4 regions of the Streptomyces sp. P9(2023) genome follow, and region 3 is predicted to be linked to each of the others. Evidence: riboswitches for the same ligand, from Rfam matches in the RefSeq annotation. Region 3 holds a riboswitch; each other region holds the start of a gene.

Region 1 (4,176 bases), on a different contig from region 3:
AGCCGTCCCCGGACCCTGCCGCATCCTCCGACGCTGCCACTGCTGCCACTGCTGCCACTGCTGCCACTGCTGTCACCGCTGACGCCCTGCCGGACGTCGCGCCGCAGCTGCGCGGCCTTCGCCGGCGGCGCGGACTGACCCTGGAGGCCGCCGCGCAGCGGGCCGGGCTCTCCGCGGCACACCTCTCCCGGCTCGAGACGGGCCACCGCCAGCCCTCGCTCCCGACGCTGCTGGCCCTGGCCCGTATCTACGGTACGACGGTCTCCGCACTCCTCGGCGAGATCCCGCCCGAGCGTGATCCGATCGTCCGGGCCGGCCGGTCCGAACCCGTCGAGGCGGACGGCTGGACCTACCGCCAGGCCGGGGGAGCAGGCCGCGCCCTGCAGGCGCTCCGCGTCCACGTGCCGTACGCCACCCGGGCCGACATCGTGCGCGTCCATCCCGGGGAGGAGTGGCTGCACGTCCTCGAAGGGCAGGTGCGGCTCGCGCTCGGCGACGCCGTACATGTCCTCGACCCCGGGGACAGCGCGCACTTCGACTCGCTCACCCCGCACCGTATCGGCGCCGCCGGGCGCGGTGGGGCCGAGCTGCTCTTCGTCCACACGCTGATGCAGAGCCCCGCCGCCGAGCTGTGCCTCGGCGACGGAGTCCCGCATCTGCGCTGAGCCCTCCGAGAGAGGTCGTTATGTCCGAGAAGTCCGCGAAGCGCGCACCGGTCACCGGCGAGGAGCGCGAGGCCGGCAAGTTCCCCAAGGGGCTGGTGCTCCGGCTCTTCGCCTACCTGGTGGCCGGGCATCTCTTCGCCGGCTTCCTCTATCTGCTGTTCATGCTCGGCGGGCAGAACCAGTAGGGGACGGGCCGCGGCTCAGGCCTGCTCGACGAAGCGCTCGCGCAGCCGCGCCCGGGTCTCGGGGGAGAGCTTCAGGCCGTCGGTGAGGTAGCTCTCGACCGTTCCCCAGGCCTGCTCCATCGTCTCGAACGCGGCCCGCAGATACTCCACCCGCGCGTCGAAGAGCGGGCTGATCAGCTCCATCACCTCGGGTGACATCCCGTCCGCGGCGGTGGAGCTGCGGCGTACCTTGTAGCGGCGGTGCGGGTCGTTCGACTTCACGTAGTCGGCCTCGATCGCGCCGCGCTCGACGCCCACCGCGAGCAGCGAGATGGCGATCGCCAGGCCCGCCCGGTCCTTGCCGGCCGCGCAGTGCATGAGCGCGGGGACGCTGTCCTCGGCCAGCGCGTGCAGGATGCGGCTGTGCTCCGCCGTCCGATCGACGATCATCTGCCGGTACGAATCGGACATTCGGGTTGCTGCCTTGCCGTCGCCGAGGATGGCGCGGAGCTGCTCCAGCTCCCCGGACGAGACCAGCTTCCAGAACTCCTTGCCGTCGGCCGGGTCGTTGAGCGGTATGTTCACATTCCGTACACCGGGCAGCTCGACGTCCGGTCCCTCGACCTTCACGTCCGCCTGATTGCGGAAATCGAAGATCGTGTGGAGTCCGAGGGTGGCGAGGAACGTCGCGTCCTCCTCGGTGGCGTGGGCGAGGTGGCCGCTGCGGAAGAGGCGTCCGAACCGCACCGACCCGCCGTCCATGGTCGGCAGTCCGCCCACGTCCCGGAAGTTGCGTACCCCGGTGAGCTCGGGTTCGGTCGACGGGACCTGCGGCAGCTGCTGCGTCACGAGTGCTCCTGAAGGTTGACGGATCGCGATCGGTCGCTGACCGATTCCTGGGGCAATCATCCCGGGTGGCACCGTCCGTGCGCACCCCTGGGTAGGGGAATGGGTGTTCTGTCCGAATTGAGCCCTTCGGTATAACGCGCCCTGATTACAGGGGAGATGGAAATCGGGGCGTGAGCAGCGTCATAAAGGTGACGGACCGTGCCTGATCATCCCGGCCAATCCCCGTACCGGAAAAGGAAATCGATCCTCCGTCATCCACGGAGGGTGACCGGAATTCGATGCGGATATCACGCCGTGGAATGCGATCGGAAACCGGCGGCTTGTTCGCCTCGACCTCGCTCGTCTAGCGTCACCGTCAATCCGGTCGGACCGCCTAATCCTGCCACCGCCCGGAATCCGCACCCATCCACGTAAGGCAGGAGCGGGGGACCCAGGTAAGTACGCCGCACCGGTCGATCCGGACGGCTCGGGGTGAAGTCGCGTGAGAGCGCGACCGGACATCTCCAGTCCGAACCCGACAGCTCACCTCGTAGGCGACGGAGAGGAATTCGCCATGCCCGCGAAGGGTAAGCATCGCCGTCCCAAGGTCAACCCGATCACGCGCGGAATCGTCGCCGCCGGCACCGGCGGCGCCGTCGTCGCCCTGCCGCTGTTCGGTGCGACCGGCGCCCACGCCGCCGAGAACGCCGCGCCGGCCGTGACGTCCGAGAAGGTCGCCGCCGTCGCCGCCACTCCCGCGAAGGTCGCGGCTCCCGCCGCTCCCGCCGCGAAGCCGAAGACGTACTCCGTCGTCCCCGGCGACTACCTGTCGAAGATCGCCGCCGAGCACGACCTCAAGGGTGGCTGGCAGAAGCTCTACGCGGACAACCGTCAGGTCGTCGGCGAGGACCCGTCGCTGATCCTGCCCGGCATGAAGCTCACCCTCGGCGCCAAGTCGACGGCGAAGGCCGCCCCGAAGGCCGCGGCCCCCAAGGCGGCTCCCAAGGCCGCCCCGAAGGCAGCGCCCAAGGCGGAGAAGTCCTCCTCCGGCTCCGGCGAGACCCGCAGCTCGCGCGGCACCGAGCGCGACACGGTGGAGTCCACCCGGGCCTCCCGGTCCACGCAGTCGCAGTCCGCTCCGGCGCAGTCCTCGGCCACCGGCTGGGGCGCCCCGGTCGACGGCATGAGCGTGACGACCTCCTACCGCACCCCCGGCTCGATGTGGTCCTCCGGCTACCACACCGGTATCGACATCACGGCGTCCACGGGCACGACCCTCAAGGCGGTCGGGGCCGGAACGGTGGTTTCGGCGGGGTGGGCTGGCGCCTACGGCAATGAGGTCATCATTCAGCAGGCCGACGGTAAGTACGCGCAGTACGCCCATCTCTCGTCCCTCTCCGTCTCTGCCGGTCAGACCGTGAGCGCTGGGCAGCAGATCGGTCTGTCGGGTTCCACGGGCAACGTCACCGGTCCCCACCTGCACTTCGAGATCCGGACCACTCCCAGCTACGGCTCGGACGTCGACCCGCTGGCGTACCTGCGCCAGCACGGCGTCGGCGTCTGACGCCTTCGCGCCACCCGCAGCACCCCGCAGGGGCCCGGCACTTCGGTGTGCCGGGCCCCTGCGGCGTATTCCGGCTTGGCGGAATCTTGACCGGTGGCGTATCTCACCCGGCGTCAACCCCTCCTTACGGTCGCGTAGGTCACATCCATAAGGGAAAGATGTGCTCCCGTGGCAGACGATTCGAGATCAAGAGACGTGAACCTATTCGGGTCGTACGCGGCGATCGGTGACAGCTTCACCGAGGGCGTGGGAGATCCCGGGCCCGACGGGAAGTACGTCGGCTGGGCGGACCGTTTCGCGGTCCTGCTCGCCGACCAATTGCCGGAGCACGACGCATTCCGTTACGCCAACCTGGCCGTACGCGGCCGACTCCTCGACCAGATCGTGGCGGAGCAGGTTCCGAGGGCCAGGGAACTCGCCCCCGACCTGGTGAGTTTCTGCGCCGGCGGCAACGACATCATCCGTCCCGGCACCGACCCGGACGACGTCGCCGAGCGCTTCGAGCGCGCGGTGGCCGACCTCACGTCGGCCGTCGGTACGGTGATGGTGACGACCGGCTTCGACACCCGTGACGTCCCCGTCCTCAGGCATCTGCGCGGCAAGATCGCCACGTACACCGCCCATGTCCGGGCCATCGCCGACCGCTACGACTGCCCGGTCCTGGACCTGTGGTCGCTCAAGTCCGTGCAGGACAGGCGGGCCTGGGACGACGACCGGCTGCACCTCTCGCCCGAGGGGCACACCCGGGTCGCGCTGCGCGCCGCCCAGGTCCTCGGCATGGAGGTGCCGGCCGACCCGGACCAGGCCTGGCCGCCGCTGCCGCCGAGGGGGACCCTGGAGGTCCGCCGCGACGACATCCACTGGGCCAGGGAGTACCTCGTCCCGTGGATCGGACGGCGGCTGCGGGGCGAGAGCTCGGGCGACGACGTGGCGGCCAAGCGGCCCGACCTCATGC
Region 2 (4,176 bases), on a different contig from region 3:
ACTACTTCGGCAAGCTGCGCGGCGTGCGCGGCTTCGGCGACCGGGCGGCGGGCAACATCCCCGGCGGCTGGGGCATGTTCAACCAGCCCAACTGGGGCGGCCGTCAGTACCCGTGGAAGCTGAGCGCCACCCCGCCGGCGGGCGGTGTCGACGGCGAGACCCTCGCCCAGTGCAACGGCGACCTGCCGCACAGCTGGACCTCGCAGCACGCGGCCTGGAACAAGGGCCGGATGGACAACTGGGTCACGGGCGTCGGCAACACCCGCACCCTGGGCCACCTCGACCGCGGCGACATACCGTTCCACTACGCCCTCGCCGACAACTACACGGTCTGCGACGCGTACTTCTGCTCGGCGCTCAGCGCCACCGGCCCCAACCGCACGTTTCTGTGGAGCGGGAAGATCGACGCGTCCAGCAAGGACGGCGGCGACGAGTCGGGGCTCACCTGGGAGACGTACGCCGAGGCGCTCCAGCGGGCCGGCGTGAGCTGGAAGGTCTACCAGAACGCCCAGGACAACTACGGCGACAACGGCCTCGCGTACTTCAAGAAGTTCACCGACGCGCGGCCGGGCGACCCGCTGCACGACCGGGGCATGGGGTCGGTGCCGAAGGTCACCGGTTCCACGCCGGACGACATCGCCGCCGCGATCCGCGCGGACGTCGTCGCCGGGACGCTGCCGCAGGTCTCCTGGGTGGTGGCGAGCGAGGCGTTCTCCGAGCACCCCTACGCACCGCCCGGCGACGGCGCGCACTTCGTCGACCTGGTCTACCGCGCGCTGGCCGCGAACCCCGAGGTCTTCGACTCGACCGTACTGTTCCTCAACTACGACGAGAACGACGGGTTCTTCGACCACGTGCCGCCGCCGGTCGCCCCGCCCGGCACCCCCGGCGAGTACCTCGACGGCGTGCCGATCGGCCTCGGGTTCCGCGTCCCCATGCTCGTCATGTCGCCCTGGACGCGCGGTGGCTGGGTCAGCTCCGAAACCTTCGACCACACCTCGGTGCTGCGCTTCATGGAGACCTGGACGGCCGCCCTCGGCAAGCCCGCGACCTGCCCGAACATCAGCGCCTGGCGGCGGAAGGTCACCGGTGACCTGACGGGCGTCTTCGACTTCGCGCGCCCGGTGTACGGCGTCCCCTCGGGTCTCCCCTCCACGGCCAAGGTCATCGGGCAGTCGACCTGCGGCCCGCTGCCCAACCCCGTGCCGCAGGACAACGCCCTGCCCGCGCAGGAGTCCGGCACGCGCCCGGCGCGAGCCCTGCCGTACCAGGTCAACGGAAACCTCGACCGGTTCGAGTTCGGCGCGGCGGGGAAGATCCTCGCCTGGTTCTCGATGACGAACCAGGGCGCGCAGGCGAAGCGGGCGGCACACTTCACGATCCACCCGCACCAGCACCGGGACACGGCGGCCTGGCAGTACACGGTCGACCCGGGCGCGACGTCCACGGACTACTTCAACATCGGACTCGGGTCCGGGTCGGGCAAGTACGACATCTCGATGATGGGCCCCAACCGCTTCCTGCGGCGCTTCATCGGCGACGCGTCCAAGGCGGGGAAGGCGATCGAGGTCGCGGCGCGGTTCGCGACGGAGCCGGGCACCGGGAAGACGGCGATCTTCTTCAAGCTGACCAACACCTCGGCCGGCCCCGTGACCTTCACGATCCGCTCGAACGCCTACCGCACGGACGGGCCGTGGACGTACACGGTGCCGGCGAACTCCTCGCGCGAGGACTTCTTCAACGCCGTGGCGTACAGCAACGGCTGGTACGACTTCACGATCATGGCCGACATCGACGGCACGTGGTCGCGCCGCTACACGGGCCACATCGAGACGGGTGCCGCGAGCATCACGGGCTGACGCGCACACATCCACCGTTCCGACCAAAAGGGACACAAAGGGTTTTTATCCCCCCTTGTGTCCCTTTTCCCAACTCGGCGGAATTTCCCCTCATGTCCGATATGAAATGGCGGGTGAGGCGAATCACGCCGGTGCCCGCGATGACCTTTCCGCGTGCTTCGTTCCCTTGCCCGGCAAGGAAGTTCGGTGCGGCGCGCGCGGCCCGGAACCACCTTCGGAATGACCCGTTCATTCGGCGTCTTGTTTCAGTCGACATTTCTCGCCTACGGTCACCTCCACCCGGACGGAACGCCGAATCCTGCCACCGTCCGAAAACACCGCTCATTCACCCGATGGCAGGAGCGGGGGACCCACCTATTCGCCGGTCCGGATTTCCGGAACGGCTCGGGGTGAAGTCGCCGACATGCGACCGGGCATCTCCAGCCCGAACCCGACAGCTCACCCCGCAGGCGCCGGAGAGGACTGCATCATGCCCGCACACGGTAAGCACCGGCGCCCCAAGCGACGTCCCCTGACCCGCGGTATCGCCCTGGCAAGCACGGGTGGGGCCGCACTGGCCCTCCCCCTCGTCGCCACGGCCACCGCGCATGCCGCGCCCAGCGCCGCCCCCGGGATCGCGCCGGTCGAGAAGACCGTTCTCAGCGCCCCGGCGAAGATCGCGGAATCAATTCCGGCCGCGCGGAATTCCGCCCCGACGACCTATACCGTCACCCGCGGCGATTCCCTTTCGGTGATCGCACAGGAGCAGAGCGTGCGGGGCGGCTGGAAGGCGCTGTACCAGGCGAATCGCAAGGCGGTGGGTGACAACCCGTCACTTATCCACCCCGGTCTGGAACTGACGCTTCGCGGCAAGGCCGCCACCGCCCCGAAGAAGCCGGCGGCGCAGCCGAAGTCCAAGGCCCGTACGACGAGTACGAAGCGCGCCGACCGCTCGGAGCAGCGGACCGCCCCCGCCAAGGCGGCCCCCGCGAAGGCTCCCGCGCAGTCCACCCAGTCCACCCAGGTGGCCGCCAAGAGCTACACCAACGACCTCGACGGCTGGATCCGCGAGTCGCTGGACGTCATGCAGAAGTACGGCATCCCCGGTTCGTACGAGGGCATCCAGCGCAACATCATGCGCGAGTCCTCCGGCAACCCGCAGGCCATCAACAACTGGGACTCCAACGCCGCCAAGGGCACCCCGTCCAAGGGCCTGCTCCAGGTGATCGAGCCGACGTTCCTCGCCTACCACGTGCCCGGTACCTCGATGGACCTGTACGACCCGGTCGCCAACATCACGGCCGCCTGCAACTACGCGGCGGACCGGTACGGCTCCATCGACAACGTCAACGGCCCGTACTGACAGCCGGCAGGCCCGTACCGACAGCCGGAAGCGGTCGGGCCTGACGGCTAGAAGTGGTCGGTGAACCAGCCGGCCGCCAGTTCGCCGACCTGTTCCAGGGTGCCGGGCTCCTCGAAGAGGTGTCCGGCACCTGGCACGACGACGAGCCGGTTCTCGCAGCTGAGCTGTCGCTGGGCCGCCTCGTTCAGCTCCTGCACGAGCGGGTCGTGGCCTCCCACGATCAGCAGCGTGGGGGCCCGGACCTGGCCGAGGCGCGGGCCCGCGAGGTCCGGCCGGCCGCCGCGGGAGACCACGGCGGCCACTGCGGACAGCGGGTCGGCCGCGGCCCACAGGGCGGCCGCGGCACCGGTGCTGGCGCCGAAGTAGCCGGTCCGCAGTGCGTCGAGGCCGGGCCGGCCGCCCAGCCAGCGGGTGGCGCGGGCCAGCCGGTCGGCGAGGAGTTCGGTGTCGAAGACGTTGGCGCGGTCGGCCGCCTCCTCCTCGGTGAGCAGGTCGAAGAGGAGCGTGCCGAGACCGGCCCGGTTCAGGCTCTCCGCCACGGCCCGGTTGCGGGGGCTGTGCCGGCTGCTGCCGCTGCCGTGGGCGAAGACCACGATCCCCGGCGCGCCCTCGGGCACCACCAGCCGGCCCGCGACCTCCACCTCCCCCACCGGCATCAGCACCTCAGGGTCCTGGTCGCCCGCGCCGGGCCCGGCGTGGTGGCGCTCCAGACAGGCGACGACCTCCTCGTCCGGCGTCTGCGAGAAGTCCTCGTAGAACTGGCCGATCGCGTAGAAGAACTCCGGCTCGTGGACGCTGATGGTCTCGTCCGCCTCCCTGCCGATCCGCTCCGGCCAGTCGCTCGGGGCGACCGGCACCGCGAGGACGATCCGCGCGGCCCCCTGGGCGCGGACGACCCGGCAGGCCGCCACGGCGGTGGCGCCCGTCGCCAGGCCGTCGTCGACGACCACGACGGTCCGGCCGTCGAGCCGGGCC
Region 3 (4,176 bases):
CGCCGCAGTACCTCGACTACGGCGGCTACAACCCGTACCAGAGTTGACCCCCGTACCCCCTACGCCTCCGACGCCTCCGACGCCTTCGTCAGAAGGTCCACCTCCGACGGCGTCAGCCGCAGGTCCGCCACCGCCATCAGGGCCGGCAGCTGTTCGACCGTACGGGCCGAGGCGATCGGCGCCGTGACCGTCGGCCGGGAGGCGAGCCAGGCCAGGGCGACGGTGGCGACCTCCGCCTCGTGCGCCTCGGCCACGGTGTCGAGCGCGGCGAGGATCCGGCGGCCCCGCTCGGTCTCGGCGTGCTCGGCGGCGCCCTCGGCGCGGACGCTGTCGACGGTCTTCCCGGGGCGGTACTTGCCCGTGAGGAAGCCGGACGCCAGCGCGAAGTACGGGAGGGCGGCGAGCCCGGCCCGCTCGGTGGTGGCCAGGAGCTCGCCCTCGTACGTGTCGCGCGAGAGCAGGTTGTAGTGCGGCTGCAGGGCGACGTAGCGGGCGAGGCCCTCGGTCTCGGCGAAGTCGAGGGAGGCCTGGAGCCGCTCGGGCGAGATGTTGGAGGCGGCGACGGCCCGCACCTTGCCGTCCTTCACCAGCTGGTCGAGCGCGGTGACGATCTCCTCGACGGGGACGGCCGGGTCGTCGAAGTGCGAGTAGTACAGGTCGATGTAGTCGGTGCCGAGGCGGCGCAGCGACTCCTCGACGGCGGCCTTGATCGTGGTCGCGGCGAGCCCCTTGTACCGGGGGTGGGCGCCGACCTTCGTGGCGACGACGACCTCGGAGCGGTTGCCGCGGCCGGCGAGCCACTTGCCGATCAGCGTCTCGGACTCGCCGCCCTGATTGCCCTCGGCCCAGGCGGAGTACATGTCGGCGGTGTCGACGAAGTTGCCGCCGGCGGCGGTGTAGGCGTCGAGGACGGCGAACGTCTGTGCCTGGTCGGCGGACCAGCCGAAGACGTTGCCGCCCAGCGCGAGCGGGAAGACGTGCAGGTCCGAGCTGCCCAGCGGGCGGAGAGAGGTCATGGGACGGTCAACGACCGTCCCATGACGGGGTATTCCGGCAGCCCCGACGTCGGGGGGGTGCCGCCAGGACTGCCGGAGTCGGGAGGCGTGGGAGGCACCCTCGCGTCAGACCGAGATGCCCTTGTTCGCCAGCCAGGCCGCCGGGTCCAGGCCCGAGCCGCCCGGGGTGTGGATCTCCAGGTGCAGGTGCGGGCCGGTCACGTTGCCGGTCGCGCCCACGCGGCCGATGGTGTCGCCGGTGCCCACGGACTGGCCGGCGCTCACCGTCATCGAGGACAGGTGCGCGTACCAGACCTCCGTACCGTCCTCCAGCTCCAGGACGATCCGGTAGCCGTACGAGCCGGACCAGCCCGCCGACTTGATCGTGCCGCCGTTCACCGCCTTGACCGGCGTGCCGGTGGGCGCCGCGAAGTCGAGGCCGGTGTGCTGGCCGGAGGACCACATGGAGCCGGACTGGCCGTACGTGGAGGTGAGGGTGTACGAGGACGTGGGCAGCGAGTAGCTCGCGGCGAGCTTCGCCAGACGCTCCGCCTCGGCCTTCGCCGCCGCTTCCTCCTCGGCCTTCTTCTTCGCCGCGGCCGCTTCCTTCTCGGCCTTCTCGGCCTGGACCGCGGCCTCGGCGGCGGCCTTCTCGGCGGCCGCCTTCTCCGCCGCGGCCTTCTCGGCGGCGTCGGCGTTGGCCTGCTGCTGCTCGGCCTGCTGGAGGATGCGGGCGCGCAGCGCCTCGCCGGCGTCGGCCGTCGCGGCGGAGGCGGTGCTCTCGGTCCCCGCGGTCTTTCCGGCGCTCTCGGCCGGCAGGGCGAGGGTGGCGGTGAGCGGCTGCGGGTTGTTCGTCCCGGAGCCCGAACCGTCCGTGCCCTCAGCACCGTCGGAGAGGAACTCGCCGACGCCGGGCAGCTCGGAGGCGTCCGGCAGGTTGAGGTCGGGGAGCGATATCGAGACCGGGGGCTTGTCCTTGGCGGTCGCCATGCCGCCCGCGCCGACGGCCGCGATGACACCGACGCCGAGGACGGTGGAGGAGCGGGCGAAGCCGGAGCGCTGCTTCACGACACGGTGGCGGCCACCCGAACGGGCCTGCTGGCGCAGGGAGTCCTCGGTGGGGTTCCACTCCCCCCACGTGGTCGCGTCGTCGTCCGTCCCGGCGGCGCCACGAGCGCCGAACGCGTTGAACCTGTCTGAAAGACCTTCAGGGGCAGGGCTGTTGGACGCCACGGAGGCGTACTCCTTTCCTTCCTTCTCGCCTACCGGGTTAGCTGACGGGTTCGGAGCAGGAAGGTCTCCTACGGACGGTGTCGTACGAGTACGACGGTGTCCGATTCACCCCAAGTAGTGGTTCCCCGGTTCCCTTTCAGGATTCGGCGCGTGCGCACGGTGCCGTCTCTTACGACGGCTGGGACGACCGCGCTGCGTTATCGAACGTTAATAGACGCGAGGGCCGGATTCCAAGCTGTTCCTGTTGATCATCCGCGAGATTGAGCTGGTACAGACCGATTTGATCCTGCTTCAGTCCAGACTTTCACAGGGAACCGGGAACTGACGGTGCATCAATTGTTATCGCAGCGGTACCTCTCCACTACGGATGGTCACAGTGACTGTCACCGCGTCGGTCAGGGCACCACGGGCATCGTCCGGCGCCGGTCCGGCTGGCCCTCTGCGGGCCGGCTCACCGCGAGCAGCGCCATGTCGTCGGTGGCCCCGCCGCCCGTGTACCGGCGGACGTCGTCGACGAGCGCGTCGAGCAGCTCCTCCGGCCCCGGGAAGATCCGCCCGGCGAGCCGCTCGGCCGGTTCGTAGAAGTCCCCCGCCGCGTCCCGCGCCTCGGAGAGGCCGTCGGTGTAGAGGAGGAGCGTGGCGCCCGGCGGGTACGGGGCCTCGTCGGCCCGGTCCGGCCAGGCGGCCAGCTCGCCCATGCCCAGCGGCAGCGCGGGCTCGGTCGGCTCCAGGAGCGCCAGGCCCCCGTCCGCGTACAGCAGCAGCGGTTCGGGGTGGCCGCGATTGACGATCCGTACCCGCCCGTCGCCGCGCGGGATCTCGGCCAGGACGGCGGTGGTGAAGCCCTCGAAGGCGTCGAGGCCGGAGCGGCGCGTGCCCTCCCGGGCCAGCGCCCGTTCGAGCCGCTGCGCTACGCCCTCCAGACTCGACTCCTGCTCGGCCGCCTCCCGGAAGGCGCCGATCACGACCGCGACCGCCTCGACCGCGTCCAGCCCCTTGCCGCGCACGTCACCGACCACCAGCCGTACCCCGTAGGGGGTGTCCTGGACGGCGAACAGGTCACCGCCGATGAACGCGTCCGCCTGCGCGGCCTCGTACCGGGCCGCGACCTGGAGCCCGCCGATCCGCTCGGCGGGCGTCGGCAGCACGGCCTTCTGCGCGGTCTCCGCGATCACCCGCGCCGACGCGAGCCGTTCGCCGCTGCGGCGCACGACCCGGTTGATGAGCAGGGCGAGGGCGGAGACGGTGACGACGGTCAGGGTCCCGGTGAGGGCGGGGACGTCGGTGGCGGTGTCGTTGTAGAGGTGCAGCCCGACGCTGGCGAGGACCGCGGCGATGCAGGTGACCAGCGTCGTCAGCATCGAGAAGAAGGGCGCGGCGATGAGCGGCGCGGCCGAGAACATCGGGGAGGCCGTGTACGAGGCGGGGGTGGACAGGTCGAAGACGACTCCGCCGAGGATCACCAGCGGCGGCAGCGCCCGGATGAACCGGCGGGCCCGCTCGGCCCGCCCGCCGCGCGGCGCCCGGCCCCCGCCCGCCGGCCGGTCGAGCCCGTTCGCCTGCGGGCCGCCGCGGCCGTTCGCCGGACCGCCGCCCAGTCCGTAGACCCACCCGTTCCTCTGCCCGTTCGCCCGCCCGTTCCCCCGGCCGTTCCCGTTGCCCTTCCCCCGGCCCTGCCCCTGGCCCACCTGTGCTCTCCTGCCCGGTCCGTACACGGCACGGCGACGGACGGTACCGCGCCCTCCCCAGGGTGGCGGGAGCCGCGCCGCGCTGCGACCCCCGCTCGGCCATGTGGGGGACAAGGACCGCCGCCTCCGTGACAGGTTCCGCTACAGGTTCCGCTCCGCGTAGACCTTCATCGCGTCCCGGACGAGAAGGGCGGTGCCCTCGCCGTGCTGGTCGTAGTTGACGGTGAAGCGCGGGTCGTCGACGTACATCCGGCCGAGGC
Region 4 (4,176 bases), on a different contig from region 3:
AGCCGGAGGCGGGCGCCGCGAAGCCCTGGGCGTTCCCCGCCCCGGACCGCGGAGCCCTGGACAACGGCCTGACCGTGCTGCGCTGCCACCGTCCCGGCCAGCAGGTCGTGGCCGTCGAGCTGTTCTTCGACGCACCGTTGGAGGCCGAGCCCGCGGGCCTCGAAGGGGTCGCCACGATCATGTCCCGTGCCCTCTCCGAGGGCACCGACCAGCACACCGCCGAGGAGTTCGCCGCCGAGCTTGAGCGCTGCGGCGCCACGCTCGACGCGCACGCCGACCACCCGGGCGTACGGGTCTCCCTCGAGGTCCCCGTCTCCCGGCTGCCCAAGGCGCTCGGGCTGCTCTCCGAGGCCCTGATCGCGCCGGCGTTCCTCGACACCGAGGTCGAGCGGCTGGTGCGCAACCGGCTCGACGAGATCCCGCACGAGATGGCCAACCCGGCCCGCCGGGCAGCCAAGCAGCTCTCCAAGGAGCTCTTCCCGGCCGACTCCCGCATGTCCCGGCCGCGCCAGGGCACCGAGGAGACGGTGGAGGCCATCGACGCCGCCGCCGTCCGCGCCTTCTTCCAGGCGCACCTCCGGCCGTCCACGGCCACCGCGGTGGTCGTCGGCGACCTGACCGACGTGGACCTGGACAAGATCCTCGCCGAGACGCTGGGCGCCTGGACGGGCGACACCGCCGAGCCCCGTCCCGTACCGCCGATCACCGCCGACGACACCGGCCGTGTGGTCATCGTGGACCGCCCGGGCGCCGTCCAGACCCAGCTGCTGATCGGCCGCGTCGGCGCCGACCGGCACGACCGCGTCTGGCCCGCCCAGGTCCTCGGCACGTACTGCCTCGGCGGCACGCTCACCTCCCGCCTGGACCGCGTCCTGCGCGAGGAGAAGGGCTACACCTACGGTGTCCGGGCCTTCGGCCAGGTGCTGCGCTCCGACGGTGCGGGGCACGGCGCCTCCATGCTCGCCATCAGCGGATCCGTCGACACCCCCAACACCGGCCCGGCACTTGACGACCTGTGGAAGGTGCTGCGCACCCTCGCCGCCGGGGGCCTGACCGACGCCGAGCGCGACGTGGCCGTGCAGAACCTGGTGGGCGTGGCACCGCTCAAGTACGAGACCGCCGCCTCCGTCGCGGGGACCCTCGCAGACCAGGTCGAGCAGCACCTCCCGGACGATTTCCAGGCGCAGTTGTACGCGCGGCTCGCCGAGACCGGCACGGTGGAGGCGACGGCGGCCGTCGTCAACGCCTTCCCCGTGGACCGGCTCGTCACCATCCTCGTCGGCGACGCCTCGGAGATCCTGGAGCCGGTGCGCGCCCTCGGCATCGGCGAAGTGACGGTCGTCACCGGCTGATTGGGTTTCGCTCTGCCGAAGGACCCCGACGTGGCGATACGTCGGGGTCCTTCCGTTTGTCCGAATTGAAGCGAAGGGCGGGTGTATGGCCTGTGGCAAGTCTTACAAACGGGCGTGTCTCTTTGGTGATTGACGGACGATCCGCATAGCGTCGGTCCGGCTGTTCGCCAGTTGCACCCGCCGCACCCGCGGCATCGGACAGTCATCGCCGAGTCCCCGTCAGGCGCGAGCCTGGGGAGCCGGGGACCCACACGAAGTCCCTGGGGTTAATCGGACGCCTTCGCATCCGTGCGGAGGGGCCCGTAGGAGACCTTCCTGCTCCGAACCCGTCAGCTAACCCGGTAGGCGAGAAGGAAGGAAAGGATCAGCCTCTACATGGCGTTCACCCGTGCCACCGGGAAGCATCGTGGTCCGAGCCGTCTGGCGCGCCGCAGCGCCGGCATCGCCGGCATCGCCGGCGTCGCGACCCTCGCCACCACCGGCGTCATCGGCACCCTCGCCTCCCCGGCGCTCGCCGCCGACACCGAGGCTCCCTCCCTGGAGGACACCGGCCTGACCCAGGTGGTCGTCGCCGACAACGCCCTCGCCGAGACGATCGACGCCCAGGCCGCCGCGCAGGAGCGCGAGGCCGCAGAGGCCGAGGCCAAGCGCATCGCCGAGGCCCGCGCCAAGGCGGAGGCCAAGCGCAAGGCGGAGGCCCGCGCCAAGGAGATCCGCGAGGCCAAGGAGCGCGCCGCCCGTGAGGCCGAGCGCAAGCGCCTCAACTCCTTCCAGCTCCCCGCGGCCGGCTCGCACCTCACCACCGCCTACAAGGCCGGTGGCTCCCTCTGGTCCTCCGGCAGTCACTCCGGCGCCGACTTCCAGGCCTCCTACGGCACCAAGGTCGTCTCCGTCGGCTCCGGCACCGTCGTCGAGGCCGGCTGGGGTGGCGCGTACGGCAACAACATCGTCATCCGGATGAACGACGGCACGTACACCCAGTTCGCGCACCTCTCGGCCATCAGTGTCTCGGTCGGCCAGTCCGTCACCCCGGGCCAGCAGATAGGCATCTCGGGCTCGAGCGGCAACTCGACCGGCCCGCACCTCCACTTCGAGGCCCGCACCACCGCCGAGTACGGCTCCGACATCGACCCGGTCGCCTACCTGCGCGCCCGCGGCGTGAACGTCTGACCGACGAGGTCTCCCACCGCACGTCAGAAAAGCCCCGGCTCGTACTGAGCCGGGGCTTTTCGCTGGCCAAAAGATATCCATGGTTCCGGGGGAGCCGTCGGAAATACCGCCTCGCTGCAATAGAGTCGCCGCAGAACCGGTTTCGCGCATATGAAGGCGGAGGTCGACCATGCGCATTCCCGCGCACGCGGTATGCACGGCGATCCGGGACGACATCGTCACGGGGGTCTTCGAGCGCGGCAGCCGACTGACCGAGGAGCAGTTGGCCCGCCGCTACGGAGTCTCCCGCGTCCCGGTCCGCGAGGCCCTGCGCACCCTCGAGTCCGAGGGCTTCGTGATCACCCGCCGGCACGCGGGCGCGCACGTGGCCGAGCCCACCGAACAGGAGGCGGCCGACCTCCTCGACGTACGGTCGCTCCTTGAACCGCTCGGCGCCGCGCGCGCGGCCCAGCGCCGCACCCAGGCGCACCTCAAGGTGCTGCGCGGCCTGGTCAGACTGGGGCAGGAGCGGGCCAGGCGCGGCCAGGGCGACGATCTGCGCTCGCTCGGCTGCTGGTTCCACGAGACCCTGGCGCAGGCCTCGGGCAGCCCGGCGCTCACCGCCATGCTCACCCAGCTGCGGCACAAGATCGCCTGGACGTACACGGTCGAGGCCCCCGCCCAGCCCGTCGAGGCTTGGGCGGAACACGGGGCGATCGTCGACGCGGTGGCGCGCGGCGACGCCGAGCGGGCCCGCACCCTGACCGCGCTGCACGCCGAACGCTCCCTGTCGCTGCACCGGCTGAAGCGCCCGGAGCGGGGACGTGTGAGGGTTTCGCAACGCGTCGTCAACACGGCGAGCGGCCGGAATTAACAAGCGGACCGTATACAAAGAGCGGGAATTCGTCGGGCTTTCTTTGTGCTGCGCGGATTTGCGCCGCGCGGAATTCTGGTGAAATCGGCCGGGTGAAACGAAGAAGCCGCACCCGCCGTGATGTCGGCGTGTGCGGCTTCTTCGGAAATCCGTAATTCCGTCAGACGGTCTCGGGGAGCTCCTCGAGCCCCTCGGCAACCAGCTTCGCCAGACGGTCGAGCGCGGCCTCCGCGCCGTCGGCGTCCGAAGCGAGCACGATCTCCTCGCCGCCCTGCGCGCCCAGACCGAGCACCGCGAGCATCGACGCGGCGTTCACCGGGTTGCCATCGGCCTTCGCGATCGTCACGGGGACGCCGGAGGCCGTGGCGGCACGGACGAAGATGGAGGCGGGGCGGGCGTGCAGGCCCTCGGCCCAACCGACGTTGACGCGGCGCTCAGCCATGGTGTTGCCCTTCAAGTCTCAAGCGGGTTGTCTAGACCAGTCTCTCACGGGTCGCAGGGTGCTCGGTGCCGACCTTCGGCCCCTTCCGCAGGGCCGATCGGTCCTCCTTACCTTGCATGGTGCACACGCCCCGCGCGACCGGTGCCCGTGTCGTATCCCGGCCGTACGCTTGCCCCATGCAGAGCGCGTCGGAACGGCCTGAGCAACCGGAACACGACTACCCGGACCACTGGGAAGCGGACGTGGTCCTCCGCGACGGCGGTACCGCGCGCATCCGCCCCATCACCGCCGACGACGCCGACCGGCTGGTCAGCTTCTACGAGCAGGTCTCCGACGAGTCGAAGTACTACCGCTTCTTC

The links. A riboswitch is a leader RNA that binds a small molecule or an ion and turns the genes downstream of it on or off. The one in region 3 is predicted to bind cyclic di-AMP.
Positions count from the first base shown of each region.
Region 1: it holds a riboswitch for cyclic di-AMP, as region 3 does, so the genes downstream of both, Q5762_RS16840 (LysM peptidoglycan-binding domain-containing M23 family metallopeptidase) here and Q5762_RS35075 (M23 family metallopeptidase) in region 3, are expected to answer to the same signal.
Region 2: it holds a riboswitch for cyclic di-AMP, as region 3 does, so the genes downstream of both, Q5762_RS11835 (LysM peptidoglycan-binding domain-containing protein) here and Q5762_RS35075 (M23 family metallopeptidase) in region 3, are expected to answer to the same signal.
Region 4: it holds a riboswitch for cyclic di-AMP, as region 3 does, so the genes downstream of both, Q5762_RS19090 (M23 family metallopeptidase) here and Q5762_RS35075 (M23 family metallopeptidase) in region 3, are expected to answer to the same signal.

Region 1 covers NZ_JAUPWM010000010.1:94,789-98,964, forward strand. The annotation lists gene Q5762_RS16825 (XRE family transcriptional regulator) at 1-665, shown strand, start outside; gene Q5762_RS16830 (DUF6126 family protein) at 686-850, shown strand; gene Q5762_RS16835 (tyrosine-protein phosphatase) at 866-1,678, opposite strand; cyclic di-AMP (ydaO/yuaA leader) riboswitch at 2,055-2,227, shown strand; gene Q5762_RS16840 (LysM peptidoglycan-binding domain-containing M23 family metallopeptidase) at 2,232-3,221, shown strand; gene Q5762_RS16845 (SGNH/GDSL hydrolase family protein) at 3,390-4,176, shown strand, end outside.
Region 2 covers NZ_JAUPWM010000006.1:207,381-211,556, forward strand. The annotation lists gene Q5762_RS11830 (phosphocholine-specific phospholipase C) at 1-1,859, shown strand, start outside; cyclic di-AMP (ydaO/yuaA leader) riboswitch at 2,168-2,324, shown strand; gene Q5762_RS11835 (LysM peptidoglycan-binding domain-containing protein) at 2,329-3,201, shown strand; gene Q5762_RS11840 (phosphoribosyltransferase family protein) at 3,249-4,176, opposite strand, start outside.
Region 3 covers NZ_JAUPWM010000054.1:21,022-25,197, forward strand. The annotation lists gene Q5762_RS35065 (PrsW family intramembrane metalloprotease) at 1-47, shown strand, start outside; gene Q5762_RS35070 (aldo/keto reductase) at 60-1,016, opposite strand; gene Q5762_RS35075 (M23 family metallopeptidase) at 1,122-2,228, opposite strand; cyclic di-AMP (ydaO/yuaA leader) riboswitch at 2,240-2,387, opposite strand; gene Q5762_RS35080 (PP2C family protein-serine/threonine phosphatase) at 2,624-3,826, opposite strand; partial or broken gene Q5762_RS35085 (TipAS antibiotic-recognition domain-containing protein) at 4,058-4,176, opposite strand, start outside.
Region 4 covers NZ_JAUPWM010000013.1:38,027-42,202, reverse strand. The annotation lists gene Q5762_RS19095 (pitrilysin family protein) at 1-1,352, shown strand, start outside; cyclic di-AMP (ydaO/yuaA leader) riboswitch at 1,549-1,715, shown strand; gene Q5762_RS19090 (M23 family metallopeptidase) at 1,728-2,522, shown strand; gene Q5762_RS19085 (GntR family transcriptional regulator) at 2,692-3,375, shown strand; gene Q5762_RS19080 (HPr family phosphocarrier protein) at 3,536-3,817, opposite strand; gene Q5762_RS19075 (GNAT family N-acetyltransferase) at 3,994-4,176, shown strand, end outside.